2 linked regions of the Pontimicrobium sp. SW4 genome follow. The protein of the gene in region 1 interacts with the protein of each later gene in a pairwise test. Links are inferred from orthologs where the notes say so. Each region holds a gene or a part of one and is shown on either strand. Other genes may lie near its edges. The genes, in order: ABGB03_RS11680 and ABGB03_RS13275.

Evidence for each region.
Region 2: the proteins of ABGB03_RS11680 (region 1) and ABGB03_RS13275 interact in binary tests that used the Escherichia coli proteins (3 or more experiments, as listed by UniProt). The link is inferred for Pontimicrobium sp. SW4 from one-to-one orthologs.

Annotation. Positions count from the first base shown.
Region 1 is NZ_CP157199.1:2,505,392-2,520,731, forward strand. Bases 7,741-10,680 are described here. They hold ABGB03_RS11680 (ABC-F family ATP-binding cassette domain-containing protein), read right to left. Parts: upstream 10,195-10,680; coding sequence 8,287-10,194; downstream 7,741-8,286. Other genes in these bases: ABGB03_RS11675 (Two component regulator three Y domain protein), read right to left, coding at 7,741-8,180; ABGB03_RS11685 (DUF983 domain-containing protein), read left to right, coding at 10,276-10,665; ABGB03_RS11690 (FAD-dependent oxidoreductase), read right to left, coding at 10,662-10,680. Also shown: ABGB03_RS11660 (T9SS type B sorting domain-containing protein), read left to right, coding at 1-5,687; ABGB03_RS11665 (type IX secretion system membrane protein PorP/SprF), read left to right, coding at 5,726-6,703; more of ABGB03_RS11675, read right to left, coding at 7,278-7,740; more of ABGB03_RS11690, read right to left, coding at 10,681-11,708; gliding motility protein GldN, read right to left, coding at 11,790-12,680; gliding motility protein GldM, read right to left, coding at 12,722-14,290; gliding motility protein GldL, read right to left, coding at 14,331-14,975; gliding motility lipoprotein GldK, read right to left, coding at 15,015-15,340. UniProt on the Escherichia coli protein: Genetic data indicate it may be involved in ribosome assembly or function.
Region 2 is NZ_CP157199.1:2,874,218-2,889,959, forward strand. The notes cover bases 7,857-11,198. They hold ABGB03_RS13275 (2-oxoglutarate dehydrogenase E1 component), read right to left. Parts: upstream 10,817-11,198; coding sequence 8,057-10,816; downstream 7,857-8,056. Other genes in these bases: odhB (2-oxoglutarate dehydrogenase complex dihydrolipoyllysine-residue succinyltransferase), read right to left, coding at 7,857-8,030; ABGB03_RS13280 (Rrf2 family transcriptional regulator), read right to left, coding at 10,913-11,198. Outside these bases: ABGB03_RS13215 (hypothetical protein), read left to right, coding at 1-35; ABGB03_RS13220 (porin family protein), read right to left, coding at 30-731; ABGB03_RS13225 (biopolymer transporter ExbD), read right to left, coding at 826-1,305; ABGB03_RS13230 (biopolymer transporter ExbD), read right to left, coding at 1,333-1,953; ABGB03_RS13235 (hypothetical protein), read right to left, coding at 1,958-2,404; ABGB03_RS13240 (MotA/TolQ/ExbB proton channel family protein), read right to left, coding at 2,433-3,203; ABGB03_RS13250 (asparaginase), read right to left, coding at 3,489-4,514; ABGB03_RS13255 (TatD family hydrolase), read right to left, coding at 4,517-5,284; ABGB03_RS13260 (retropepsin-like aspartic protease), read left to right, coding at 5,366-5,803; ABGB03_RS13265 (response regulator transcription factor), read left to right, coding at 5,833-6,456; more of odhB, read right to left, coding at 6,822-7,856; more of ABGB03_RS13280, read right to left, coding at 11,199-11,344; ABGB03_RS13285 (cytochrome c), read left to right, coding at 11,518-12,021; ABGB03_RS13290 (fasciclin domain-containing protein), read left to right, coding at 12,028-12,606; nosZ (Sec-dependent nitrous-oxide reductase), read left to right, coding at 12,632-14,602; ABGB03_RS13300 (hypothetical protein), read left to right, coding at 14,767-15,357; ABGB03_RS13305 (nitrous oxide reductase accessory protein NosL), read left to right, coding at 15,400-15,742. UniProt on the Escherichia coli protein: E1 component of the 2-oxoglutarate dehydrogenase (OGDH) complex which catalyzes the decarboxylation of 2-oxoglutarate, the first step in the conversion of 2-oxoglutarate to succinyl-CoA and CO(2).

The sequences.
Region 1 (15,340 bases):
ATTCAGGTAATTACACTGTTAATGTTAGTACAGATGATGGTTGCTTTTATACTGAAGATATAGAAATTATTGAGCCTCCTCTATTAACCGTTACTGCTGCGCTAACTGTACCTTTAACATGTACTGATGGTGAAATCACAATATATCCAGAAGGTGGAACTCCTCCATATACCTATTATATTAATAGTACAACTGAATCTCAGGATACACCAGTTTATACAGTAACTGATTCAGGCGTATATAATATCACAGTGTATGACTTTAACAGCTGTATTGCAACAACATCTATTACTGTTGAACAGTCTTTACCTCCAGATTTCAATATTACAACAACAGATATTTTATGTTCAGATGCTGGCAATGTTGGAGAAATTAGTATTAACGTTACAAACCCCAACGGAAATACTTTAGAATACAGTATTGATGGTGGCACAACATTTTTTAGTTCACCAATTTTTACTGGACTTGCTGCTGGAGATTATGATGTAGTTGTTCAATACACTTTAGGAACAGATGTATGTGCAACTGCACCGCAAACTGTAACTATCTCTGCAGTAACTGCCATTGATGGCACTGCAACGTTAACAACACCTTACACGTGTACAACTAATGGAGTTATTACAGTTTCAGGAGTCACTGGTGGAACTCCACCATATATGTATAGTATTGATGGATTTACTTTTCAATCAGGAAATACTTTTACAGGATTAACTTCAGGAACTTATACTATAACTATACAAGATGACAACAACTGTACATTTATTGCTGTACCAGTAACGATTGATGTATTAAATCCACCAACTGATCTTACTTTTAGCAATACACCTTTAAGTTGTCCATCAATTACTTCTGATGTCACCATAACAGGAACTACAGGAGGAACTGCTCCTTTAGAATATCAAATTATTGCTCCAGCAGTTTCAGCAACTCCTTACCAAACATCAACTATTTTCCCAGGACTTGCTCCAGGAACTTATACATTTCAAGTAAGAGATGCTAATGATTGTACATATAGTGAATCATACACTATTGCGCCATTACCTCCAACGACGGTGAGTACGGTTCTAACAAAAGATTTAGACTGTACAGCCTCCCCTGATGCTATCATCACTGGAACAATTACTGGAGGAACTGCACCATTTACTTATGCAGTATCTATAAACGGAGGTGCTTATACTTCGTTAGGTGCAACAGGGTCTCCATTTACTTATATTGCTCCGACTGATGGAACATATCAATTTCAAATTACTGATGCAAATGGTTGTATTACAGAATCAGGAGTGCAAACAGTAAACGCTATTTCATTACCTGAAATAAGTTCAGTAACATCTACTTCAAATCTATGTAATGGCGATTTAAACGGTTCTATTCAAGTAACCATTAATCCAAATGTTGGAACACCTCCATTTACAATTAATGTTTATACTACTACTACTAGCACTGATTACGGAACTCAAACAAGTGGTTTACCTGCTGGCAATTATACAATTACATTAACAGATTCAAAATCTTGTACAGATACCGAAACTATTACCATAACCGAACCAGATCCAATTTTAGTAACCTACCATACTGTTGATATTACTTGTAGCCCAAGTGGCGTGTCACAAGGGTCAATAATAATTGATAGTGTTACTGGAGGAACTGCGCCTTATAATTACTTTGTAACTGGTACTAATGGTTATTCAGCCTCAGAGCTTAATGTTTCTGGTACAACATCTACAACGTTTGACGTTGTTGATTTTGGACTATATCAAATCAATGTTGTTGATGCTAATGGCTGTTCCATATTAATTCAAGATGTACTCGTTGCATCACCACCAGATGATTTAGATATTTCTGTAACATCAACGGTTGATTGTACTTTGGGTGGAGAAGCTGTAATTAGTATTGGTACAACTTTAATTGGTACTGGTCCTTTCTATTTTGATATTTATAGAGGATTTATTCCTCCTCCACCACCAGGAGGAACATGGATTCCCGAAGATTCTCCTGGAAGTCAATCGGCTACTTTTACAGGTTTATTACCTGGAGTTACCTACACTTTTATAGTATATGATGCTTCTACTGGTTGTAGTTATTTTGAAACAGCAACAACATCAATTCCAACCAATTCAACATTAACAGCTGATGCCCTAACAGCAAATAATATTACCTGTGTTGGTAGTGCTGATGGGAACGTATCATTTACAATAAATAGCACTTATGGTGTGTCAACAGATGTGAATTATGAAATATTTGACTCCTTAGCAACAACTACAACTGGTATCTCTGGTTCTGGTACAGTTGCAGCTGGAGGGTCTTTAACGGTAAACAATTTAGGACCATTACCTTTTGGAACTTATTTTGTACTGATTACAGAAACTACTGGGCCAAATGCTGGATGTAGCGTGGTTACTGTTCCTTTTAATATCACTGAATCTGCTTTTGATTTAAATATCACAGCAACGGTTGATAAAAATGCAAACTGTAATCCAAATTCAGGAGTTATTAGTGCCATTGCAACAAATGGTACTGCACCATATTTATATCAATTAACTACGTCTGCAACGCCTCCGTTAGCTACAGACCCTTCTTGGGCATCTGCTAATGTATTTAACGTTGATGCAAACAACTATTATGCGCATGTTATGGATGCTTATGGCTGTATTAGAAGCACTTCAGTAATTGTGTTACCGAATGACCCTGAACCAGTCATTGCTGCTTCAGTAAGCAATCAATGTACAGTTACCGACGGGAATTTTGAAATAGATGTTGCATTAACAACTGCTGGAATAGCGCCTTACAGTTATAGTATTGATGGTGGTGCATTCCAAACGCTTACTGCACCATTTACAATATCTAATTTAGCCTCAGGAACGCATACAATAGAAGTTCAAGATGCTAATGGTTGTGGGAATTTAGTGTCTGTAGATATTGAAGCTTCATTAGAATTAATTCCAGAGATTACCACGATGCCTTCTTGTAATAATGATGATGGGCAAATAACCATTACAGGTTCTGGTGGAAGTGGAACCTATAGTTATTCTATAAGTCCAAATCCTGCATCAATTACCTTAGCTGGCAATGTGTTTTCTGGTGTACCATCAGGAACATATACTGTTACTATGACTGATACAGCAACATTATGTACTGAAGATGTTGAAATTGTAGTTCCAGAGGCAACGCTTCCTACATTAACTACAACACCAACAGCAGTCACTTGCTTTGGAGATAATACAGGTACTTTTGAATTAAATGTGAGCGGTTACACTGGCGCATATAATTATGAAGTGTTTGACAGTGGAAGTACATCAGTTTTTGGACTTGTTTCAGCGAATACGTCAACTAACCCAGAAATAGTAACGGGATTAATCGCAGGAACTTATACGGTTGTAATAACTGAAACTGCAAGTCCGTTTTGTTCAAACACAACTGATGTCATCATTTCATCTCCAGCTGATGCTTTAACTGTGATTGCAACGGAAACGTCAAACGTAACCTGTGATGATGATAGTGGTACCATAACTGCTATTGCAAGTGGTGGTTGGGGCACTTACGAATATGAATTAACTGGAGCAGCCACAATTGCTTACTCAGCAAACGGAACGTTTACAAACTTATCAGCTGGTACTTACACAGTAAATGTTAGAGACGCTGGAGGATGTATAGCATCAGATACTGTAACACTAGACATTCCACCACCAATAACTTCAACAGTAACTGCAAGTACAACACTATTGTCTTGTTTTGGAGATGATAATGCAACAATAACTGCAAATGCCACAACTGGTGGTCAAGGTGCAAACTATACATATACATTGAATATGTTGTTGCCTACAGTAAGTACGTCTGGTCCGCAGTCATCGAATGTGTTCGGTAACCTAGGGGCTGGAACCTATCAAGTAGTCGTAACTGATGGCTATAATTGTGAGTTTATTTCAGCAGATATTACTATTAATGAGCCAACTCAAGTAGAAGCTAGTTTAGTAGCAGCTACTACTCCAACTTGTACAATTGATGCGACGCTTACTTTAAGTGCTTCAGGAGGGACTGGAACATACACTTATAGTAATGACGTTAGTTTTTCTACTGTTTTAGGGTCTTTTGCATCATCAACTACATTTTCTGTAACACCAGGAACATATCAATATTACGTTAGAGATGCTAATGGATGTATTTCTGCTGTATCAAACGAAATAACAATTGATCCACTTCCAACATTGGATGTTAACTTGGAAGCAACAGATATCTTTATTAATTGCGTTGGAGATAATACTGGTGTTATTGTAGCGACTGCCGAAGGTGGATTAGGTAGCTACGTATACACCTTACAAGATGGATCAGGAAATGATATTTTACCTGCTCCAACACAAAATAGTCCAGGAGTGTTTACTGATCTTCCAGCAGGAACCTATCAAGTAGAAGTAGAAAGTGGTGATTGTTTAGCAACATCAGATATCATAAACATTACTGAACCATCGTCACCTCTAGTTGCAAATTATACAGTAACTGATATCACTTGTAGTGGTAGCAATAACGGAATGGTTGAGATTACTGCTTCTGGTGGAACTGGAATTATTAAATATGCCATTTCTCCACAGTTAAATCAGTTCTTTGACTCTCCAATATTTGAAGATCTTGCTCCAGGAGTTTATCAAGCTATTGCGCAAGATGAACTTGGCTGCTTTGTGATTATTGATTTTACAATAAACGATCCAATTCCTGTATCACTTACTATTGTTGGAGGCTCTATACTTCCCGAAATTTGTGATGGCGATTTAGATGGTGAATTTAGTGTTGACATCTCTGGAGGTAATTTACCATACAGCGTTAGTTTAGATGATATTAATGGCACTTATACAATAGGTGGTCCAACTCAAACACAATTTGATTTTACAGGATTATCTGGAGGCGACCACATTGTTTATGTGCGTGATGCACTTGGATGTGAGTCGGAATGGAATATTTCATCCCCTGAATCCGTATTAATAGACCCTCAAGTTGAGGTAGAATTTGGTTGTGTGAATAATGCTCCTTCAAATATTGTTACTGTGATTGTTGATGATAGTATCACCAATCTTTCAGATTTAGACTATTCATTAAATGGTGGTCTATATCAAGCTAGCAATGTGTTTGTTAATGTATCAGCAGGAACAGGGCATTATATTGATGTAAGACATACAAACGGTTGTATACAAAGAACCGAACTTTTTGATATTCCTGATTTTAACCCTTTAGTATTAACATTACAAGAGGGTGAAATAAATCAAATTGTGGCCATCACTTCAGGTGGTTCAGAACCTTATCAATACACATTAAACGGAGAGGATTATGGAAGTACTGATACATTTATTATTTATGAAACTGGTACTTACACCGTCACTGTAACTGATGCTAATGGTTGTGTAGCTACTGCCATAATTGAGATGACCTATGTAGATGTTTGTATACCAAATTATTTTACGCCTAATGACGATGGTGTTCAAGATGATTGGGGACCAGGTTGTACGGCTCAATACCCAAATCTTACGTTCGATATTTTTGATAGATATGGTCGTGTAATAGCCACGCTTAACCAGGGTGACAAATGGGATGGTAAATATAATGGTAATGAACTCCCAACTGGAGATTACTGGTATGTAGTGAAATTAAACGATACTAATGATAATCGCCATTTTGTTGGTCATTTTACTTTATATCGCTAATAATTAGCGCTATGCATCTAAACATTAAAATGAAAAAAATGAAAAAACGTATCATATATCTTTTAACTCTAATTGTAAGTTACAGTTATGGTCAAGAGTTGAATTTACCCGTTTTTACACAATATTTGGCAGATAATAATTTTGTTGTTGCTCCAACTTATGCTGGTATTGGAGATAATTTAAAACTTAGAGCAAACGGCCTAACACAATGGGTTGGAATTAAAGGTGCTCCAGACAATCAATCATTCTATGGAGACTTTAGAATTGCAGACCGTTCTGGAGTTGGATTGTCATTTTATAATGATAGAAATGGAAATACCATTCAAAAAGGAGCAAAATTCTCTTTTGCACATCATCTCATTTTAGATTTAGTAACAGAACAATACTTATCGTTAGGCCTTACTTATAATATCAATAATTTTAGAATAGACATTGAAAATTTTATCTCAACTCCTGAAAACCCAATAATCGATCCTTTTATTACTGATGATAGAAAAACTACTAATAGTAACTTTGATGTTGGTGCGTTGTATAGATACAGAGCATTCTTTTTTAGTTTAAACCTAAATAATATTTTAAAGAAAAAAATTGATGAAAGCGTTAGAGCATTTGAACCTAGTTTATTATTAAACTATCAACTTTATGCAGGTTATACGTATGGCCAAGCTAAAGAAGGTGGCATTGAGTTTGAACCATCTGTATACTACCAATATTTCTCAAGCGACAAACGCTCAAGTACTGATATAAATATGAAAGTTAGAAAATTTGGGAAAGATGATAGTTACTTTTGGGGAGGTATATCATATCGTTTTCTTAATGATCAGTTCTTTAAACCTCTAAACATAGGTCCAATGGTTGGGTTTAAACAATCTATATTTTATTTTGGGTATGCTTACCAATTTACTACCAATGGATTATCTCCTTATAATTCTGGTACACATGTCGTTACTATCGGATTAGATTTTTTACGCGGAATTAGTGATTGTGCCTGTACTAACAATCGTTTTCGCTATTAACCTAACATACAACCTATTAATTGAATACTACTAAGATTATATTTATTAATTCTTCTTTTTAAAAGAATTAATAAAGCCTCTGACTATTCAATAAATAAAAATAAGATTCCTCTGACCAAAAGGCAATAAAGAAAAACATTCCTACTACAATATTATTATTTGTTGACTTACTATTTATCAATAATAATAATAATAATAATAATGTAACTGTAGACATTGGATTAAAGGTTGCTACTATTTTAGATGTTAAAACGTTAATGATTATTTATCAAAATGATATAAAACAAAAAATCCATTTAACTTTTGTCAAATGGATTTTTCTTAGTAGCGGGAACTGGACTCGAACCAGTGACCTTCGGGTTATGAGCCCGACGAGCTACCTACTGCTCTATCCCGCGATGTAATCTCAAAATAATTTTCTTAGCTTTTAACTTTCGGTTCATAATGCCGACTAAATCATTTCGGACTGCAAATATACAACCCTTTTCTATTTTAACAAGCATAATATTAAAAAAAAGCCACTTCGAAATTGAAATGGCTTTTTCATCAAAAAAATAATTATAATACAAATTACTTAATCAGTTCCTGCAAGCGCAGAATTTTTTCTTTCTCCTATATTTGCGAATTCAAATTGCACACCATTAGGAAGTTGTTTTCCTAAGCTTGCAAAATCTCCTTTAAGGTCATTATTGTTTATCATTAAAATTTTCAACTTACTTAAACTTGCTAAATTAGTTGGAATATGTCCATATAATAAGTTATCTGAAAGCATGATTTCTTCTAGCTTAGTTAAATCTCCTAAACTAGATGGAATTGGCCCAAATAACATATTATCATATAAACTTAACTTTTCTAGGTTAACTAAATTTTTAACTGTTTTTGGAATTGCTCCAGATAATTGATTACTACTTAAAGACAATTCCATAAGATTTGTAAGAGCTCCTATTTCATTTGGAATTGTACCTGTTAAATTATTACTGAATATTTCAATTTTTTGTAATTGAGATAACTTACCAATAGTAGTAGGAATTGATCCTTCTAATTTATTCATAAATAACTCCAATGATTCTAAAGATGTTAAATCTCCTATTGTATTTGGCAACCTTCCTTCAAGTGCATTAAAAGCAATGTTCAATGACGTTAATTGTTTAAGATTTCCTATGGATTCTGGAATTACTCCTGATATTTTATTTCTAAATAAATTTAATGATCTTAAGTTCTCAAGATTTCCTATTTGAGTTGGTAATAAGCCTTCAAGATTATTAAAACTTAAATCTAATGCTACGACTTTATCGTTTTCAATAATAACTCCATGCCATGTGTTTATTGGACTATTTATATCCCAAGTAACTGTCCAATTATCACCATTGGTGGCATTACAAATTGCTATTAAAGCTTCTTTTTCTTTAGTTGAAACATTACCGAAAGCTAATGTAGATACAAGACATAACAGTAGTGCTAGTTTTAAGGTTTTCATAGTAGTAGATTTTAATTGAGGGCATAATCTACTACGAATATATACTTAACCAGATAAACTACCAACTTTATTCGATAAACGGTAATTAGGTACGAATAGGACTACTTTAAAAAGATTCTATTTCTAGCTGAATTTCTTCCCAGCTATTCATAAGCTCTTGAAGGTTCTTTTTCTTTTTTTGATAGCTATCAAAGAAATTAGGATTAGCGACTGTAGCATCATAATTAGACTGCAGTTCGATATCTATTTCTTTAATTTCTTTTTCCAGTTGATTAATTTGAGATTCAATTTTACTAAGTCTATTATTAAGCGATTTTAGTTTTTTTTGATCTTCATAAGACTGTTTTACTTGAGTTTTATCTTTTTGTTCTTTTATAACATCACGTTTTTCGGCTTCTCTTAAGTTTTCCAGATTACGTTGTTCTAAAAAGAAATCAATATCTCCTAAATATTCTTTTATTTTTTGGTCTTTAAACTCATACACCTTATTTGTTAAACCTTTTAAAAAATCTCTATCATGCGATACTAAAATCAAGGTGCCTTGAAACCTATCAAGTGCTTCTTTAAGTACATTTTTAGATTTAATATCTAGATGGTTTGTTGGCTCATCCATTACCAAAACATTTAATGGTTGCAATAATAATTTTGCCAATGCCAAACGGTTTCTTTCACCTCCAGATAAGACTTTTACATATTTATCCACTTCATCGCCTCTAAACAAAAAAGCACCTAAAATATCTCGAACTTTACTTCTATTTGTTTCATTAGCAGCATCAATCATCGTATCTAAAACAGTCTTATTACCATCTAAATATTCTGCTTGATTTTGAGCGAAATATGCAATTTGAGCATTATGTCCTAACTTTAAATGTCCTCCATACTTAATATCGCCAACAATAATTTTTGCCAGTGTAGATTTACCTTGACCGTTCTGTCCAACAAAAGCAATTTTGCTATCACGATCTACCATCATATCAATATCCTTTAGCACTTGTAAGTCTCCATAATGCTTTTCAATCTTTTCCATTTCTACAACCACCTTCCCAGGTGTTATTGAAACTGGAAAGTTAAGCGTCATTACACTGTTATCATCTTCATCAACTTCAATACGATCTATTTTATCTAATTTTTTAATTAAAGATTGCGCCATAGAAGCTTTGGATGCCTTAGCACGAAATTTCTCAATGAGTTTCTCGGTTTGTTCTATTTGTTTTTGCTGATTTTTTTGAGATGCTAATTGTTGTTCTCGCAATTCTTCTCGTAAAACTAAGTACTTTGTATACGCCTTTGGATAGTCATAAATCCTACCTATTGAAATCTCGATAGTTCTATTGGTAACATTATCTAGAAACATTTTATCGTGAGATACGATAACCACAGCTCCAGAGTAATTTTTAAGAAAAGACTCTAACCAAATAATAGACTCGATGTCAAGGTGGTTTGTAGGCTCATCTAATAATAATATATCGTTGTTTTGTAATAATAATTTCGCTAACTCAATACGCATTCGCCAACCACCAGAAAACGTGTCGGTAAGCTTAGTAAAATCGTCTCGCTTAAATCCTAAACCTTGTAAAACTTTTTCTGTTTCTCCTTGATAATTATAACCTCCTAAGATTTCGTATTGATGTTGTTTATCATTTAAATCGACCATTAGTTGATGATAACCATCGCTTTCATAATCGGTTCGTTCGGCTAATTGTATATTAATAGACTCAATACTTGCCTCGATTTCTTTTATTTCAGTAAATGCTTCATAGGCTTCTTCCAAAATAGTCCGCCCATATACAAAATCAATATCTTGTTTTAAAAAACCAATTTTTAGCTCTTTTTCGGTAGCAACTTGACCTGTATCATACTCCATTTCGTTAGCAAGAATCTTAAGTAGTGTAGATTTCCCAGCACCATTCTTACCAATTAAACCTACTCGGTCACCACCTTTTAGTCTAAAGGAAATATCTTCAAATAAATACTCACCTTGAAATGAGATTGAAAGCTTATGAATATTTAGCATTTTGTTACAATAGTTACAGTTATAAACTCAATAAAGTTTAATTTTGTGGTCAAATTTGGTGCAAAAGTAACATAATTAACCATGCTAAGAAAAGGAAATAAATTATACAGCATTATTACTGGCGTTTGTCCTAAGTGTCATGTTGAAAATATGTATGTGAATAAGAATGCATATATGCTTTCTGAAACCTTAAAAATGAATGAACGTTGCTCTAACTGCAATACAAAATACAAGATAGAGCCTTCTTTTTTTTATGGATCAATGTATGTTAGTTACGGTGTTGGAATTGCTTTTGCTGTAGCAGCTTTCATAATATCTTATGTGTTTTTTGGTGCAAGCTTGCTAACTTCTTTTATTGCAATTATTGGTACAATGGTTGGCTTTTTACCTATTATTTTAAGGCTTTCTAGAAATATTTGGATTAACCTGTTTATGCATTACGACAAACAGTTTTCTAAGAAAAAGAGCTAGTTATTAAATCTGGTAATATTAATTTCAGAATCGATTTCAACGCCATTTTCAATAAAATTGTACAATTTTTTCGCAACATAAGGTGCAATCATAACGCCTCTTGTCCCTAAACCATTTAGTATATATAATTGCTTATGTACTTTGTGTTGTCCAACCAAAGGTCTTCTATCTATAACTGTAGGTCGTATTCCTGCTACCTGATTTGCAACTTCAAAATCACAGTCAATAAATATCTTAAGTTTATTTAAAAGCTCAGTTCTTGCTTCCTCTGTGGTGTTGTTTGATTTATCATTCCACTCATAAGTAGCTCCAACAATGTATTTGTGCTCTCCTAACGGGATTAAAAATGCTCCAGACTTCAATACAAAATCTATATTGAGTTTTGGAGCATGAATAATTAGAAGTTCTCCTTTAGTTCCTTTTAATGGTAAATCTCTAAAAAATGGGTTTTGCTTAAGTCCAAAACCCTCAGCAAAAATTATATGTTTAGCTTCAATACCTTTATATATCACATTGTTTTGATTAAATTGAATCACATCATAATCAAAAGATATTTCAACAAATTGATTGTTGCTTTTCAGCTCTTTTTTAAATGAATCAATTAATGCTTTAGTATCAATTCGTCCAGTATGAAGTACCTTTCCAAAGCCAAAATCACTTTTAATAGACTTGTTCTCTATTTGATGAATTTCAGGTTGGATATATTCTGAGAGTCCTACTTTATCACTTGCTAAAAACCAATTATTCTGTTCTTCAATGGAAGCAAATAGTCTATAAACAGGAACTTTGTAATCTAATCGTACCTTTAAGGTTTTTTCTAAGGCCTTATATCTCGGTATAGCTAAGTCTAGTTGCTCTTTAGACTTCCAAACTGGTGTAAATCGCTTTAAAACAACTGGATTATAAAGTCCTCCAGCTACTATTGATGATTTTTGGGAACCATCATCAACAACCATAAATGTTTTATTATGCTGCATTAATACATCACAAAACATAATGCCTGCAAGACCAGAACCAACTACAATGTAATCTACTTTGTTCACTAAATTAATTTGAGTTGTAAATAAATGAATAAAAAAAACGCTCACAAAATTGTGAGCGTTTTAAATTATTGGAACATTACTTTAGTAAGTCCACATATCTTGTTCGAAATCTCGAATTTTTTCTTTTATTCTATCCGATTCTAATAACTGCATCAAAGCATTATCTGAAATATACTCGGTAATAGCTCTATCCCCTTGCACGTTCATTTCTCTAAAAATATAGCCGTTAAAACGTCTAGAGTTTAAGAGATGATCAAACGACAATGGAATGGCAGTATTTTTACCATTAAAGGCTTTTGCATGATGTAACACATCTCGAGCGTCTGGGAAAAATACCCAAAATAATGGGAAACGACCTGGATCTTCTTCGTCAATGAAATTAACATCAGGAATCACAGGTGCAATACCTAATAAGCGGTATTTTAGTTCACCTAAACGCTTATCGAAATAATACATTCCTTTTACATGGTATTCTTGCACATCTGCAGCACTAATTTCTCGTTTACTAATATATTCTGGAGAAATTGGCTCTCCTGCATTATATTGTTCAATACCTTTTTCAGTAGTATCAATTTTCACCATAGATGCTTGAATATCCTTTAAAGTACGCTTTGCAGTAAAATAAGAGTCATCATAAACATTCTCGATATCTCCATTTTTTATACTACGCATTAATACGTCGAATAAAGAACGTCTATCTTTACCAATATTATTAGTATCTATAGGATAGTATAACGGAAAATTAACACGCTCATCAAGCACTACTTTTTCCCAAACCATTGTTGCGTATAATATGTCTCTGTCGTCAACATAGCCATACTCTAATGGTCTATCATTATCCATTAATATTTGCGCATCTGTTTTTACACCAATTTCTTCTGGACTTTTAGCATTTAGGATATTTGCTTGAGCAACTACACTATTTGCAATTAAAACACATGCAACGGTTAATACAAAACTTTTAAAATTCATTTTCTTAATTTATTTTAGTTTGGGACTAATACTTTCCTTTACTAGTTTGTTAATTCTACAAATACAGGAGATACTTTTTTAAGCTTATAGCTTGAGTTTCCTTGTATTTTAGCTTCAATATCAAATATTTGAATTCCAGCTCCACGTTTTGCCTTTTTCAAAGCTTGTTTTGCTCTAGCATCCAATTTATTTCCTTTCACCTCTATTGTAGGTTGCCCAGGAACTTTGATACTAAAGCCTGTGATATTTAATGGTAATTCAAAATCGAAATCATCCAATTTAGCACCTACAGTAGAAATGTCAAGGTTTTGACGTTGCATTTTTACAGCACCATCTTCTCCTCTAATTGTTCCTGTTGGTCTTGGAATATCTTTAATTCTAAACTTAGCATTGTCAGTTACTTTATTTCCATCAGGTAAAGTTCCAGTAACATTAATAGTTACTTCTCTACCTTGTACTCTGGTGACATCCATTACATATTTACCAACACCATTCCCTTTAGATAATCCTTGTCCTGTTGGAACAACTTTATTATCAGAAATACCAGCAAACGAAATAGTCATTGGGTTTTTAACACCACGATATACTACATTCATTTTATCAGCTGAAATTGTTGCCGAATTTGGTTTTGGTACTGTAGCAAACGATTGGTTTACTTCAACCTCAGTTTCTTCTCCATTTTCTAAGAAAATTAACTTCCCAGTAATTTTATGTTCTCCAGGTCTTCCTGTACTTACCTTTAATTTTACTTTACCATCTTCAATAGAATACTCATTTGCATTTAATGCACGACCATCTAATGCTAATTCTACTCTATTTGGTTTTGTAGAGGCATCTTTACGACCTAATACTATTTGTCCATCAAATTGTTCACCATTAAAATAAGCAGACTTTGATGTCTCTAATAAGGTTGTATAATTAGTCATAGATACTTCAGTAGACAATGTTCCTGTAAACATAGCTCCTAATACTTCCGACTGAGTCGTTTTAATATCAGACTGTAATTGAGTCATTTTTGTTAATGACGCTACCAATGGAAATCCTTTATAGTGGTAATCTAACCAATCAATTTCAATTCCATCATTATTTATAACTGGATCTGTAGAAAATTTAGTTTTAACATCTCTAGAAATATCAGCAAATCTAGGATCATCTCCTAAAACTTCCACTACTCCATCTCTAAATGTTGCTATTTGATCTAAAAATTTCTGTCCATCTTCTTTTACTTTATCGCCTTTAAAGAAATTTTGATCTAGGTAATCCCCTTTATCCATAATTTCATAATCAGACGCATCATCAACAGTAGCTGTCATGTTCCCTTTAAGAGTTTCAAGATGTGAATTAAAATCATTAGCTAAAGTTGAAATTTGATCAGCCTTATCTTTTAATGGTTTATACTTCTCAGGTTGTTCGCTAGCTTTAGTTGCTAATTCGCCCATAAACGCTGAGTTACGCTCTGTTGCTGCTGTGTTAGATTCGGTTAATCTCTCGTTCATTAAACCGAATGCCGACAGCACTTCTTTTGACATATTCAATGCTAACATCGCAATGAAGATTAAATACATCAAGTTTATCATTTTCTGCCTTGCAGATAATTGTCCTCCTGCCATAACTAATTAGTTTTTGTTATTAATGGGTTAATTAATCTAATTAGTTTTTGTTCATTGCAGTTAACATACCACCGTATACACCATTTAATGATGACAGGTTAGATGCTAAAGATTGCATTTGCTCTTTTAACTTTGCTGCATTTTCAATAGACTCTTCGTTTATTGATGCTTGCTTGTTTACGCTCTCTAATTGTACTTTGTATAGACTGTTTAATGATTCCATTTGTGCAGCTGCAAGCGACATTTCTTCGCTATACTTTTTAGTTGCAGAAATACCATCAACAGTTGGTCCCATATTTTTTGCAGCGCCTTCGAAGTTTTTAATACTATCACCTAAGCTAGCCATAAGCTCTCCATCGATTTTAGCATCTTTTAATAAATCATCTAATTTTTTAGATAATAAACCTTCAGCGTCTTTTGGGTTATCTTTTTTCTTGTCTTTTGCCATACCACCTTCTAATTCTGGGTATACTAAAGACCAATCTAAATCATCATCAACAGGTTCGAATGCTGAAATTGCAAAAATAATTGCTTCAGTTACAAGACCAATGGTTAACATTACGTTACCAGTTAATGGTCCTATTTCATAATGAATAATTTTGAAAAGTGCTCCAACAATTACGATTGATGCTCCTAATCCGTAGGCCATATTCATGAACCTTTTACTTGCTTTTGACTGTGCCATAATATTTGTTTTTAGTTAAGTTTGGTTTAAGTTTTTAATTTATCTTCTTTTTTTTGAGGCATTTTTGGTTACTTCGGTTCCCATATAGTCTTGTACTGTACGGAAGCCAATATAACTTCTTGCTGAATCAGCGTACTCATAATCTCTTGAACTTACTTGTAGGAAATAAGCAACATCTTTCCAAGATCCACCTCTAACAACTTTACGTTCGTTTTCGGTATCATTAACACTTGGGTTTACTGTTGAAGAATATTCGTATGATGCTGGATCGTAAGAGGACATTACCCACTCTGATACGTTACCAGCCATATTATATAAATTGTAATCGTTAGGTTCGAATGCATCAGCTTCTACTGTATATAAAG
Region 2 (15,742 bases), 370 kb from region 1 along the record:
TTCCTCAAATAATTATGCTTAACTATTGGTTATAGAATATAAAGCATTATGCCTATTTTCAGCATTTTAGCATCCAAGTTGTTATTATTTAATTGTGCTCTAGAATCGAATATTGAATTTAGGGTATAATGCATATATGCGTTCCATGAATCATAGCCAATTGCTAAAGTAAGCCCATATTGCAATTGGTTAAAATCTTTAATATTATTATTTTTTATTTGCTCTGTTGAATTTTTAAACTTTGTATTTGAAGCAAATACATATCCAAATTTGATTCCGGAATAAATTCTCCAAAATTTATAAGTACTAGCTGTAGATGTACGCCAGCGAAACTCTAATGGAACTTCAACAAGATGCTGTACAAACTTGTTTTTAGTGAACTCAGAGTCATTTAGAAGCTCATATGTATAGGAATCGTTCTGTGTCTTCGAAATTAATAGATTATGATTTATAGAATTGGTAGAATATCCTAATCCAACACCAATAGCAACATTACGTCGTTTGTTAATTGGCATATCTTTAATCATTCCAAAATGAAACCCGCTTGAAAAGCTATTTTGGCGCATTCCTTTTGGCATATTTGTTAATGTATTATATGTTACCCCAAAATAGTATTGATCTTCCTTATACTTATAATCTAATCTGTCACTAACCAGTGTATTACTAACATTTTGCGAAAATGAAAGTTGTACACAAAACGATGCTATAATAAAAAACAATAATCGTTTCATAATATTTCTAATAGTTACAAATATAACGCAAAAGAAAAGCACTCTAATAAGAGTGCTTTTCAATATTATCTAACAAATTAAGATTATTTTCTAATTAATTATTATTAGAAACATCTCCTTGCGCTGTAGTATAATTAATTTTTAAGGCATTTACTTTTCTAAGTTCTTGCTTAATATCTCCTACAATTCCCATGTTTGCTTCTTTATCAACTCTTAAAGAGGTTGTCAGAAAAGGAACTTCTTCTTCCCTTTTTGTAGCACGCTCCGCAGCTATAAATGCAGCTATTTCACTAACTTGAGCAAACTTATCATTTAACTGAATTCTAGCTTCATCACCATACTTTGCCTTATATTGACTACTTGGTTTTCCAACATAAATATACATTACCAGATTTTTCTTCTCAAGCTTTTCAATTTGATCTGCACTTGGTAATCTATTCTCAATCATAAGTGTATCTTCTCTCATTACGGTTGCAACCATAAAAAAGAATAATAGCATAAATACAATATCTGGTAATGATGCTGTGTTTACCGCTGGTAAATCTCCTCCTTTTTTCTTTTTAAACTTAGACATATTATTGTTGTATTAAGTTTTAAATTATTATTGTACTTCAGAAAGTTTTTGAGGGTATTCCTTTTTTATTTGGTCTATTACCTCTTCTAACTTTTTCTTATTCCCAGGCCAATTCACGTCTTTAAGGTTTTTTTGCATTTCTGCAAAGTTCATATCTCTAAAACCTTTTTGAGGCCCTATCTCTAAAGCTCTTCTATTTCTTAGTACATTATAAGCGCCTACCAATTCATTTTGAACTGAGATATACGCTTTATAAGATGTTTCTCTATCATTTTTTAAGGAAATAATTGCCTTGTCTGGATGATCTGACGAGTTAGTGTCTCTTTTTCCTTTACAGTAATCACATTTTTCACCGTTGGCGTTTTCGCCACCACCATTGTCTAAAAACTCAACAGCAGCATCTCTTAAATCTTTTAACTCCATTACCTCATCTTCAACCATCAATTGATCATTTCTATTTAACAGTACTGTAAATATATTTCTCTGTCTAATCACTACATCTTCTTCAGATTCTTCCATTGGAGGCAGCTTTCTGCTAATTCCAGAATCCTTTTCCATAGTCGTAGTTACCAAGAAAAATATTAACAGTAAGAAGGCAATGTCGGCCATAGAGCCTGCATTAACTTCTGGTGCTGATCTTTTTGCCATAATTTTACTTAATCATTTTTTTAATTCCAGAAAATAGCATAATTCCAACTGCAATAAACACTAAAAAGTAGAATAAGTATAATCCTGCCCCCACTAATTGTGAATTCCCTGCTGTTAAAACTTCTCCATCTCTTAAAGGTGTTTCAATACCATTAGCAAATCCAAAATATGCTACTAAGGCTAAAGCTACAAAAGCTCCAACATTAGTTAAGGTCTTTTTTAATGTTGCTGTATTAGAAAACATTTGTTTTACTGAAAATATAACAACTAAAAAGACCATTATTCCTAATATAAGGTACGCTATGTACATAAAAGGCGACACTATACTGTCTTGTAAATCAGGTGAAGTTTCAAGAGCTTCATCTCCTGCTCCAATAATTCTTATAAGAAAGAATATTGAAATAACTCCAACTATTGCAGCAACAAGTTTTATTATTTTTTGCAAATTCATAATCTATAAAGATTTTAAGTTGTTGTTATTACTTCTTGTGTTTTACTAATAAATCCATCAATGAAATTGATGCATCTTCCATATCGTTTACAATTGCATCAATTTTTGAAATGATATAATTATAAAATATCTGTAATATAATAGCAACAATTAGACCAAACACGGTTGTAAGAAGTGCAACTTTAATACCTCCTGCAACTAAAGATGGTTGCATGTCTCCAGCAGCCTCAATTTTATCGAATGCTTGAATCATACCAATTACTGTTCCCATGAACCCTAACATTGGTGCTAATGCGATAAATAATGATATCCAAGATACGTTTTTTTCTAACTGTCCCATTTGTACCCCACCATAAGCAACAACTGCTTTTTCTGCAGCATCAATATCTTCATCTGCACGATCTAATCCTTGATAGAATATAGATGCAACAGGTCCTTTTGTATTTCTACAAACTTCTTTTGCTGCTTCAACACCACCAGATGCAAGTGCGTCTTCAACATTTTGAGTTAATTTTTTAGAATTTGAAGTAGATAAGTTTAAAAAGATAATTCTTTCTATAGCAATTGCTAATCCAAGAATTAAACATAACAATACAATACCCATAAATCCAGGGCCTCCTTCAATAAATCTCTTTTTTAATTCCTGATGAAATCCAAGTTCTTCAGCAGCAGCTCCATCTTCTTGGGCTGAAACAACCGTATTAACAATTGTTGTAGTAGTGTTCGCGTTTGTACTTGCATTTACAGTTCCGAATGCCATAATACATGCGATGGCTAGAATAGAAAATAATCTTTTCATTAGTTCTTGATCTTAATTTTATTAGTTAAAGCGTTAAAGATATAAAAAAATTGTAATTAAAAAATTAAAATTTATTTAGAGATTAGTCATTTCTATTAGGGAAATCGCAATTATCTCTTTTGCAGAGAGGAAGGGATTCGAACCCTCGATACGCTTTTGACGTATACACACTTTCCAGGCGTGCGCCTTCGACCACTCGGCCACCTCTCTATAACTTTTATTTTTTAGTTACAGCGGCTCAAATAACAAAAAAAAGTTTAAACGCTAAAATTTTGGTTGTTAATTTTAAGATATCTCTCCGCGTAATGAACTTTCAAAAAGTTTCTTGAATTTTTTTATAGATAAATTCTTACCTAATAAATACATGAGTTTGGTTATCGCAGCTTCAGTTGTCATATCGCCTCCCGAAATTACACCTATATCTTTTAGTTGTGTACTCGTTTCATATTGCCCCATTATTACACTACCTCCTGAGCACTGTGTTACATTAACTATATGTATCCCTTTATCAATATACTCTTTTAGTATATCAATAAACCACTCTATATTTGTTGTGTTTCCCGCACCATAAGTTTCTAATATCACACCTTCTATGCTTGGAGTAGAAAAAATAGAACGCATCACATTTTTAGAAATTCCAGGAAACAACTTAATAATCGCAGTATTATTATTAAGCGTTTTGTGGACTCGTAATGACTTGCCTTTTTTTGGTTTAAGCAAATACTCTTTATTTACTTTAAGGTGTACACCAGATTCTACTAAATCTGGATAATTTAAAGAAGCAAAGGCTTCAAAATGTTCAGCATTAATCTTTGTGGTTCTGTTACCTCGATATAATTTATATTCAAAATAAAGACATACTTCTTTTATAAGAGGCTGTTCTTTTTCTTGAAGCGAAGCTACTTGAATTGATGTAATTAAATTTTCTTTAGCATCGGTACGTAAATCTCCTATTGGTAATTGTGATCCTGTAAAAATCACAGGTTTTGCTAAGTTTTCTAACATAAAACTTAATGCGGAAGCAGTATAACTCATAGTATCACTTCCATGCAATACCACAAAACCATCACAAGAATGATAATTTTGTTCAATTATTTCAGCGATTTGATTCCAATAATCTGGACTCATATTTGAAGAATCTATGGGCTCTCCAAAAGAAATGGTCTCAATAGAACAAGATAAAAGTTTTAATTCTGGTATTTTATCTAGTAAATTATCAAAATCAAAAGAACGTAACGCTCCTATTTCGGGATCCTTAATCATCCCAATAGTTCCTCCTGTATATATTAAAAGTATGTTTGGTATTTTCATTTCTAAATTTTAAAAACGTCTCTTGAATTGGCTGTGGTAATTTCGGCAATTTCTTTTGTAGTTATACCATATATATATGACAATTTTTCTAACACATTAATTATGTAGCTACTTTCATTGCGTTTTCCACGGTACGGTGTTGGAGCCAAATAAGGTGAGTCTGTCTCTAAAACTATATGGTATAAATCTATTTGATTTAAAAATTGGTCTATCTTTCCATTTTTAAATGTTACTACGCCACCTATTCCTAATTTCATATTATAGGAGATAGCTCTTTGAGCTTGCTCTAATGTTCCTGTAAAGCAATGAAAAATTCCGAATAAATCGTCTCCTTTTTCTTCTTCTAAAATTTCAAAAATCTCATCGAACGAGTCTCTGCAATGAATCACTATTGGCAATTTATATTTCTTGGATAATTTAATTTGATGCCTAAATGCTTCCTGTTGTATGTTTAATGTTGATTTGTCCCAATACAAGTCAATACCTATTTCGCCAATGGCTATAAAAGCTCGTTCAGATAATAGTTTTTCAACATGAGCTAGTTCCTCCTTGTAATTTTCTTTAACAGAAGTAGGATGTAAACCCATCATCAAAAATACATTATTAGGATAATCCTCCTCGAGTTTAAGCATTGCTTTTGTATAGGTTGAATCTATAGCTGGAATAAAAAAACGTGTAATATTATTGCTAAAAGCTCTCTGCATCATTTCTCTACGATCATCATTAAAAGCCTCACTATATAAATGTGTATGTGTATCGGTAATTATCATTTAGCAAAAGTAAGCTTTGATTACTATATTTGAAAGCTCTTAAAAAAGCAATATACTAAAGCACGACCCAACTATTTAACTATGAGCTTACAGCAATTTTTATTAAAAAAAGGTTACACCAAAATAAAGATACACCTTACAAAAACTAATCATTTTGAATTAAAAGCTATGATTAATGGCAAAAAAGGACAGTTTATTTTGGATACAGGAGCATCAAACTCATGTGTTGATTTTACTTTTACCGACACATTTGGGTTAACAGTAGAAGACTCAGAGGTAAAAGCTGCTGGCGCAGGAGCAATAGATATGCTCACACAAGTTTCAAAAAAGAATACAGTTAAGATAGGTAAATGGGTATCAAAAAAAACTTCAATCATTCTATTTGATTTAGCTCATGTAAATACCGCTTTAACTAACCACAATTCAAACCCTGTTCATGGTATTATTGGTGCAGACATTTTAAAAAAAACTAAAGCAATAATTGATTACAATAAGAAATATTTATATCTTAAACTCTAATATTAATAGCAACTCTACTTAATCCTTCTATGAACCCATCAATAATTATTGCTGATGACCACCCATTAGTCCTTAAGGGCTTACAGGATTTTTTGTTTGAAAAAAAGTACAATATTATTGATAGTGCCACTGACGGAAAAGAGGCCTATAAACTGATTGTTAAACATGAACCAGATATTGCCATTCTTGATATAAGAATGCCACATCTAACTGGTATTGAAATAGCCGAACTATGTCAAGGTAAATTAGACACCAAAATTGTGCTAATTACGTTTGAAAAAAGTAGTGCGTTTTATAAACAAGCAAAACAGTATAATATCTATGGTTACTTATTAAAAGAGTTTGCTTTAGTTGAAATTGAAAATTGTTTAAAGGCAGTCGTTAAGGGCACTCCATATTTTAGTAAAGAAATTGAAAATCAGTTTTCAATTGAACAAAATAATATAGATATAAATAGTTTAACACCTTCGGAAAAAAGAATCCTCAAATTAATAACGCAGAATAAAACAGCAAAAGAAATAGCTTCTATCTTAAATGTCTCCTATAGAACAGTTGAAAAACACAAGAGCCATATTATTAAAAAATTTCGTTTAGAGCCTAAACACAACAGTCTTTTATTGTTTGCAAAAGAAAATGAAAACTTTTTATTGTAAATTTTAATTTTTTTAAACATATAACTGCTTGATTTTCTTGTAAATAGGTTTTAAAGAATCAAATATACGTATTTATACGTATTGTTTGGTATTCTTTTATTTATGACATTTACAAAGCTATTAATTAGTTCTTAGGGAGAATTATGGAAGGCTTCAGGTTTAGTTGCCTGAAGCTTTCATTCTTTATAAGAATAAACCCCAAATATTAATGAATAAAAATTATACTACTCTTTGGCGTAAAATTTTATTAGTTGGATTAGTTACTATAACAATTGTAGTAATTTCTATTAATCTGTTAGTTAGTTTAATATGAATAAAAAAGGCGTTTGTTAAACAAACGCCTTTTTAAATTAACAAATATTTTATTACATCTCTAAAGCTTTCTTAATATCATTATCCATTAATAATTCGATTGGATTTTCTAAAGCTTCTTTAACAGCTACCAAAAACCCTACAGATTCTCTTCCATCAATAATTCTATGATCGTAAGACAATGCTACAAACATGATTGGTCGTATTTCAACTTTACCATCAATAGCGACTGGACGTTCAACAATGTTATGCATTCCTAAAATACCACTTTGCGGTGGATTAATAATTGGCGTAGATAACATACTTCCAAAAACACCTCCATTAGATATAGTAAAAGTACCTCCAGTCATCTCATCAACAGTTATTTGACCATCTCTTGCTCTAATGGCTAATCTTTTCACTTCAGCCTCAACACCTCTAAAAGTTAAATCTTCGGCATTTCTAATTACCGGAACCATTAATCCTTTAGGTCCAGATACTGCAATACTAATATCGCAAAAATCATAGCTTATCATTTCTTTACCGTCTATCATAGAATTGACAGCGGGATACATTTTTAATGCTCTAACGACAGCTAATGTAAAGAAACTCATAAAGCCTAGACCTACTCCATGCTTTTCTTTGAAAGCTTCTTTATATTCTTTACGTAATGCAAAAATAGGAGACATATCAACCTCGTTAAAGGTCGTTAGCATTGCTGTAGTATTCTTTGCTTCAACTAATCTTTCTGCTACTTTACGACGAAGCATAGACATTTTACTTCTTGAGCTTCCTCTGCCTTCGACATTAATTGCTTGTCCCATTGAAGGTACCGCTTTAATAGCATCCTCTTTTGTTATGCGTCCATCTCTTCCAGAGCCATTAACTTGAGAAGCATCTATACCTTTTTCGGCTAATATTTTATTAGCAGCAGGACTTGGTGTTCCTGTAGCATAGGTTTGGCTTGAAGAAGTAGCTTGCACAGTTGATTGGGCAGTTTCAACTTTCTCAACTTTTTTTACTGGTACAGTTCCTTCTGGTTTTGTAGCGCTTGTGTCAATTAAACAAACTACTTGTCCAACTGCAACAGCATCCCCACTTTCAGCTTTTAAAGTAATTACTCCGCTTGCTTCTGCAGGCAGTTCTAAAGTTGCTTTGTCACTATCTACCTCAGCAATGGCTTGATCTTTTTCTACATAATCTCCATCTTCTACCAACCATTCTGCTATTTCAACTTCTGTGATTGATTCTCCTGGTGACGGAACTTTCATTTCTAAAATCATTCTATATATATTTTAGTTTTATAATGTTATCTACGTTGGTTATCTTTTGCTTTATCAAAAACGAAATCTATAACTTCTTGATGTCGCCTTTTTGACCTTGTTGAGCTTCCCGCGGCTGGAGCACTATAAGGTCTTCTTGTGGCTGCTCTCCAAGTTCTAGCTTCATCAATATGCATCATCATATGGCTGTAAGCTCCCATATTTCGTGGTTCTTCCTGAGCCCAAACTATTTCTTCTACATTCTTATATTTGTTTATCACTAAACGAATATCTTCGATTGGTAATGGAAATAATTGCTCTATCCTTACTATTGCAACATCTTTCCTTCCTAATCTTTCTTGTTCTTCCAATAAATCATAGTAAAATTTTCCTGTCACAAATACCAAAGATTTTATTTGTTCAACATTAGCTTCGACATCATCAATAAGCATTTGAAAATTACCGTTAGAGAATTCATCAACTGTTGAAACAACTTTTGGATGACGTAATAAACTTTTTGGTGTAAAAACAATTAAAGGCTTTCTATAATTTGCTTTCATTTGTCGTCTTAACAAATGATACATATTTGCAGGTGTTGTACAATCTGCAACAAACATATTATCTCTTGAGCATAATTGTAAATAGCGTTCCATACGTGCTGAAGAATGCTCAGCTCCTTGACCTTCGTAGCCATGTGGTAATAACATTACCAATCCATTTTGAAGCTTCCATTTATCTTCTGCTGCCGAAATGTATTGGTCCAACATTATTTGTGCACCATTACTAAAGTCTCCAAATTGTGCTTCCCAAATCGTTAACGTATTTGGACTTGCCATAGCATAACCATAATCAAAACCTACAACACCATATTCTGATAAAAGTGAATTATAAATATGAAATTCTCCTTGGTTATCACTTATACTATTATGTAAAATAATTTCTTCTTCACTATCTTCAACTTTAACAACTGCATGACGATGAGAAAATGTACCACGTTCTACATCTTGACCAGAAATACGAACATCAAACCCTTCTTCTAACAGTGTCCCATAAGCCAAGTGCTCACCCATTGCCCAATCCAACTTATCTTCATTGAACATTGTTTTTCTAGATTCAATAAGACGCTCTATTTTTCGAATAAATTTTTTATTCTTTGGAAGAGTCGAAATTACTTCAGCTATCTTTTCTAATTTGTTTTTAGGATATGTAGTATCAATTGGAATCATTATTTCTGAAGCATTGGCTCTTCTAAAATCCTTCCAATCTTCTTGCATAAATGGCGTTATGACTGTTTTATTCTCTTTTCTTGAATCTTCTAATTCAGACTCTAACATTGCCTTGTAATCAGATTCAAGCTTATTTACATAATTGCTATCAATAATTCCTTCTTCAATTAATTTAGTTGCATAAATATCTCTTGGATTTAGATGCTTTGAAATAGCTTTATATAATTTTGGTTGAGTAAATCTAGGTTCATCTCCTTCATTATGCCCATATTTTCTATAACCTAGCAAATCAATAAAAACATCACGCTTAAATGTCATTCTAAAATCTAGTGCAAATAATACTGCATGAACAACCGCTTCAGCATCATCAGCATTAATGTGTAAAACTGGTGATAACGTTACTTTTGCAACATCTGTACAATACGTACTCGAACGAGCATCTAAATAATTGGTTGTAAACCCAATTTGGTTATTTACAACAATATGAATGGTTCCGTTGGTTTTGTATCCATCCAGTTTTGCCATTTGTACAACTTCATAAACAAGTCCTTGTCCAGCAATAGCAGCATCCCCATGTACTACAATTGGTAAGACTTTACTAAAATCGTCTGGGTAATATTTATCTTGTTTTGCTCTTGTGATTCCTTCAACAACTGCTCCAACTGTTTCAAGATGCGAAGGGTTTGGAGCTATGCTTAAGTTAATTCTATTACCATTATCTGTTGTGCGCTTACTAGTCCATCCCAAATGGTATTTCACATCACCATCAAACACTTTCTCTTCGTAGTCTTTACCATCAAACTCGCTAAAAATATCTTTAGCAGATTTACCAAATATATTAGTGAGTGTACTTAGTCGACCACGATGTGCCATTCCCATAACAAATTCTTTCACACCATAAGAAGCAGCTTTTTCAATAACAGCATCAAGAGCTGGTATTAACGTTTCACCCCCTTCAAGTGAAAATCGCTTTTGACCAACATATTTTGTGTGCAAGAAGTTTTCAAAAGACACTGCTTCATTTAACTTTTCAAGGATATGCTTTTTTTGGTCTATTGAAAATTTTGTATGATTATCATTACTGTTAAGCTTATCTTGAATCCATTTAATTTCTTCTGGTTGACGTATGTACATATATTCTACACCAATGGCTTCACAATAAATAGCTTCAAGATGCTTTCTTATCTCACTAAGAGTTTGCGCTCCTATACCTAAAACATCTCCTGCGTTAAAAACAGTATTCAAATCGCTTTGAGATAATCCAAAGTTTTCAATCTCTAAAGTTGGTGTATACTTACGTCTGGCACGAACAGGGTTTGTTTTTGTAAATAAATGTCCTCTATTTCTATAACCTTCAATAAGTTTTATAACTTGAAATTCTTTCTGAACATGTTCTGGAATTTGCGCTGAAACACCTTCTACAATTTCACCATATAAACCATAATTTTCACTGCCAAAATCATAGCCTTGAAAAAAAGCTCTCCAACTTGGTTCAACCGAATCTGGATTTTCTAAATATTGTTCGTAAAGATCAGCGAAATATGCCGTATGTGCTGCGTTTAAAAAGGAATATTTATCCATTATTTTTTTTAAGACTTTCTTACGTCAAGAAAATTTTTTCAAAAATACAACTTTTAGTAAAATGTGATGTCTTTTTTTCTATTAAAAACACATCTTTTATAGTGGTAAGAAAACCTTGCCTTGTTCTATTTGTAAAGAAAAATTTTTGATGGTATTTTGATTAAGACTTTGAATGAATTTTGACCTACTTGGACTTGCTATATCATGTAACGGACACGGTTTATTTGAATTACACTTTTCTAGACTTAACAAACAAGAATTAAACTTATCATCTCCATCAATAACATTAACAATATCCATTAAAGTATGGTTTGCATTTTCCTCACTTAAAAAAAATCCGCCTTTAGATCCCTTCTTTGAAGATATTATATCCTCTCTAGATAATTCTTGTAATAATTTCGCTAAATATGCTTGAGGAACATTAATAGGTTCTGCCATATCCTTAACTCTTATTCTATTATCTTCACTAGAGTTAACAGATAGAAATAAAACAGCTTTAATAGCATATTTTGATGAGTTTGAAAACATGTTTTTGAAATTAATTAAGATACTGTAAATATAAAAAAGATGTTTTCGTCCTAAATATGATTTTTATCATGTTTTAATGCCTCTATAGATTATACTTTTGCTCCATAAAATCATTTTTAAATTTTTTATACACCTAAAATTTGAACAAAAAATTAGATAAAACCTAAAACAGAATGAAATCAACACTAAAAATTTTAACACTAGCAATTACCTTATTGGCTTTAAGCTGTGGAGGTGGTGAAGAAAAGAAGGAAGAAAAGACAAAAGTTCAACTTAAAAAACAAACAACAACAAAAGCAGAGCCAAAAACTACTAATACAAAAGCATCCGAAACAATAGATTTAACCAATAAGGGTGTTGGGCCAATAACATCTGTAGACATATCTGCTCCAGTAGATCAAGTCATGGCGACTCGCGGAAAAGAAGTATATGATAAAATGTGTACCGCTTGCCATAGAATTGATAAAAAATTCATTGGTCCTGCGCCAACAGGAATTCTAAAAAAGAGAACACCAGAATGGGTGATGAACATGATCCTAGATCCTGAAGGAATGACTCAAAAAGATCCTTTAGCAAAAGCTCTATTAATTGAGTTTAACGGCTCTCCTATGGCAAATCAAAACTTAACAGAAGAAGAAGCCAGAAATGTCCTTGAATATTTTAGAACATTAAAATAAGCATATATGAAATCAATTAAACATCTATTTTTTGTTTTTACACTAGTAGCATTGGTTTGTTCATGTAAAAATGAAAACAAAGAAGCCTCAACGACCTCTACAGCTAATCAAGCTGATACGAATACAGAAGAACGATCTGGTCAAGCTTTTATAACAGATGATGAAAGTAAGCCAACCGTTTTAAGTATTGCAATAGGATCTAAAGATCATACCACTTTAGTCGCTGCTGTTCAAGCTGCACAATTAGAAAACGCTTTAGTAAATGCAGGCCCGCTAATGGTATTTGCTCCTACTAATGAAGCTTTTGCTGCGCTACCAGAAGGCACTGTAGAAAATTTATTAAAACCAGAAAACAAGGATGCCTTAGCAAATATCTTAAAGTATCATGTAACACCTGGGAACTATTCTAAAGATTTTATAAAGAAGTTTAAAAAGTTAGGACAGGCAAATAATGGCTATGTACAAGTCGAAGTTGTTGATGGTGAACCATTAATTGGAGGTGCAAAAATTTTAGCTAGTGTGCCAGCAGGAAATGGTATTGTCCATGTTATCGACAAGGTGCTTTTGCCACCATCAAATGAGTAAAATAACACTAATCAAAATAAAAAAAATGAAAAATATAATTAAATCAACTATTGCAATGTTAAGTGTTCTAGTAGCATTTACAAGTTGTAATAATTCAGAGAAGTCAGATAGCAAGTCTGGAGCTTTAGCGAGCAACGTTGCCGAAAAAGTATATGTGGCTCCAGGTGAGCATGACGAATTTTACGCATTCATCTCAGGTGGATTTAGTGGGCAGCTATCTGTTTACGGTCTTCCATCTGGACGTTTATTTAAAGTGATTCCTGTGTTCTCACAAGATGCAGAAAAAGCTTATGGTTATAACGAAGAAACTAAACCAATGTTAAACACATCACATGGTTTTGTGCCTTGGGATGATAGTCACCATCCAGATATTTCGCAAACTGCTGGAGAAATAGATGGTCGATGGATATTTATTAATGGTAATAATACACCTCGTATTGCAAAAATAGATTTATCTACTTTTGAAACTACTGAAATTATCGAGATACCTAATAGTGCAGGTAACCATAGCTCTTCTTTTGTTACAGAGAACACAGAATATGTTGTAGCTGGAACACGTTTTTCTGTCCCAATTCCACAAAGAGATATGCCAATTAAGGATTATAAAGGAAACTTTAAAGGATCTTTATCTTTTATCTCTGTAGATCCTGAACATGGTCATATGGATATAAAATTCCAATTAATAATGCCTGGATTTGATTATGATTTATCACACCCTGGTCGTGGAAAATCTCATGGTTGGTTCTTCTTTACAACGTATAATACAGAAGAAGCTAGTACGCTTATGGAAGTTAATGCTTCTCAAAATGATAAAGATTTTATTGCTGCCGTAAACTGGAAAAAAATTGAAGAGTATGTTAACAATGGTGGAGGTACAATGATGCCAGCAAATTATGCTCATAACGTTTATGATGAGTCAACACATATGGCTACTTCTACAATGAAGAAAGAAGTACTTACAGTAAATCCTTTAGATGTCCCTGGAGCAGTATATTTCTTACCAACTCCAAAATCACCTCATGGTTGTGATGTAGATCCAACTGGAGAATATATTATAGGAAACGGAAAATTGTCATCTGCCTTAACTGTACATTCATTTACAAAAATGTTAGACGCTATAGAAAATGAAAAATTTGCAGGCGATGCTTATGGTATCCCTATCATAAATTTTGAAGATGTGTTGGCTGGAACTGTTGAATCTTCAGGTTTAGGCCCATTACATACAGAATTTGATGGAAAAGGAAATGCTTACACTACATTCTTTATTTCTTCAGAAGTTGTGAAATGGAAATTAGGTACTTGGGAAGTTATAGATAGACAACCTTGTTACTACTCAGTTGGTCACTTAATGATTCCTGGTGGAAACTCTAGAAAACCATTTGGCAAGTATGTAGTTGCAATGAATAAAATTACTAAAGACCGTTACCTACCAACTGGTCCCGAAGTTACACAGTCTGCGCAACTGTATGACATTTCAGGTGAAAAAATGGAATTGTTATTAGATTTTCCAACTATTGGAGAACCTCACTATGCAGCTGGTGCTCCTGCCGATTTAATAAAAGCTCGTTCTAAAAAAATATTTAATTTAGAAGACAATAACCACCCTTATGCTGCAAAAAGTGAAGGAGAAACAAAGGTTGTACGTGACGGTAATACAGTTCACATATACATGACAACTATACGTAGTCACTTCTCACCAGATAACATAGAAGGTATTAGAGTAGGCGACAAGGTATATTTTCATGTGACTAATTTAGAACAAGATTACGATGTACCTCATGGTATAAGTATGATTGGAGCTAACACTTCCGAATTACTAATTATGCCAGGACAAACAGAAACATTTACTTGGGAACCAAAACAAGAAGGTGTTTGGCCTTTCTATTGTACAGATTTCTGTTCTGCATTACACCAAGAAATGCAAGGTTATGTTCGTGTATCTGCCAAAAATGCTAATACACCATTAAAATGGTCGCTTGGTGAAGACATTGAATAAATAACATATTAAATAAGTATAAAATTAGGAGAATTTTGTTTTAGTGTTTATTTTCCTATCAAAGGCGAGAGCTGTCTTTTCGCTCTCGCCTTTCTTTTTAAACACTAATATTCCCCAAAAGCTAGAGCTTAAAAATATAGTACCAATAATTTAGATTTAAAAAGATGAAAAAATCAAATATCATCATGTTGCTTGCCGCAATATTACCATTAGGATTATTCTTATTTCCTCTTTGGAAAATTACGCTAGAAGCACCACAATATCCGACACCATTAGGTATGTATATTCATATTAATGATTTTTCTGACGTTAATCCCCACGACATTAAAAACATCAATTTAATGAATCACTATGTTGGTATGAAATACATTCCAGATGCTATACCAGAATTTAAAATATTTCCTGCAGGAATCCTTATTACAACATTAATAGGACTAATTATAGCTTTTAAAGGAAATTACAAATGGTTTTTGTTTTGGTTTATTTTAATGATGGTATTAAGTAGTGCTGGATTATATGATTTTTATATTTGGGAACATGATTATGGTCATAATTTAGACCCTAAAGCTATTATGAAATTTACCAATCCAGATGGTTCACAAATGGGCTTTCAACCTCCATTATTTGGCACTAAAGATATTCTAAATTTTAGGGCACATTCATATCCAAGATTAGGAGCTTACTTTTTAGGACTTGGTATTGCAGCATCACTTTTTGCGTATCTTGTTGGTAAGAAAACCCATAAAAAACCTTAAGTATGTAGAGAGGGAAAGACAAAACACTAAAAACACTAAAAAATGCAAACACTAAAACACTATTTAATTGCTGCATTATTGCTGATTCTTTTTAGCTGTAATGTGTCACCTAAAGCTATAGATTATGGTAGCGATGGTTGTCATTTTTGTAAGATGACTATTGTAGATAAAGTTCATGCCGCCGAAATTGTAACAAAAAAAGGAAAGGTCTACAAATTTGATGCAACAGAGTGTATGGTTAACTCTATGGATGAATTTGACTCATCCGAAGTAAAACTATATTTATCGAACAATTATACAGAGCCAGAAGCTCTAATAGATGCTACTCAAGCTACTTTTTTAATTAGTAAAAATATTCCAAGTCCAATGGGAGCTTTTTTATCTG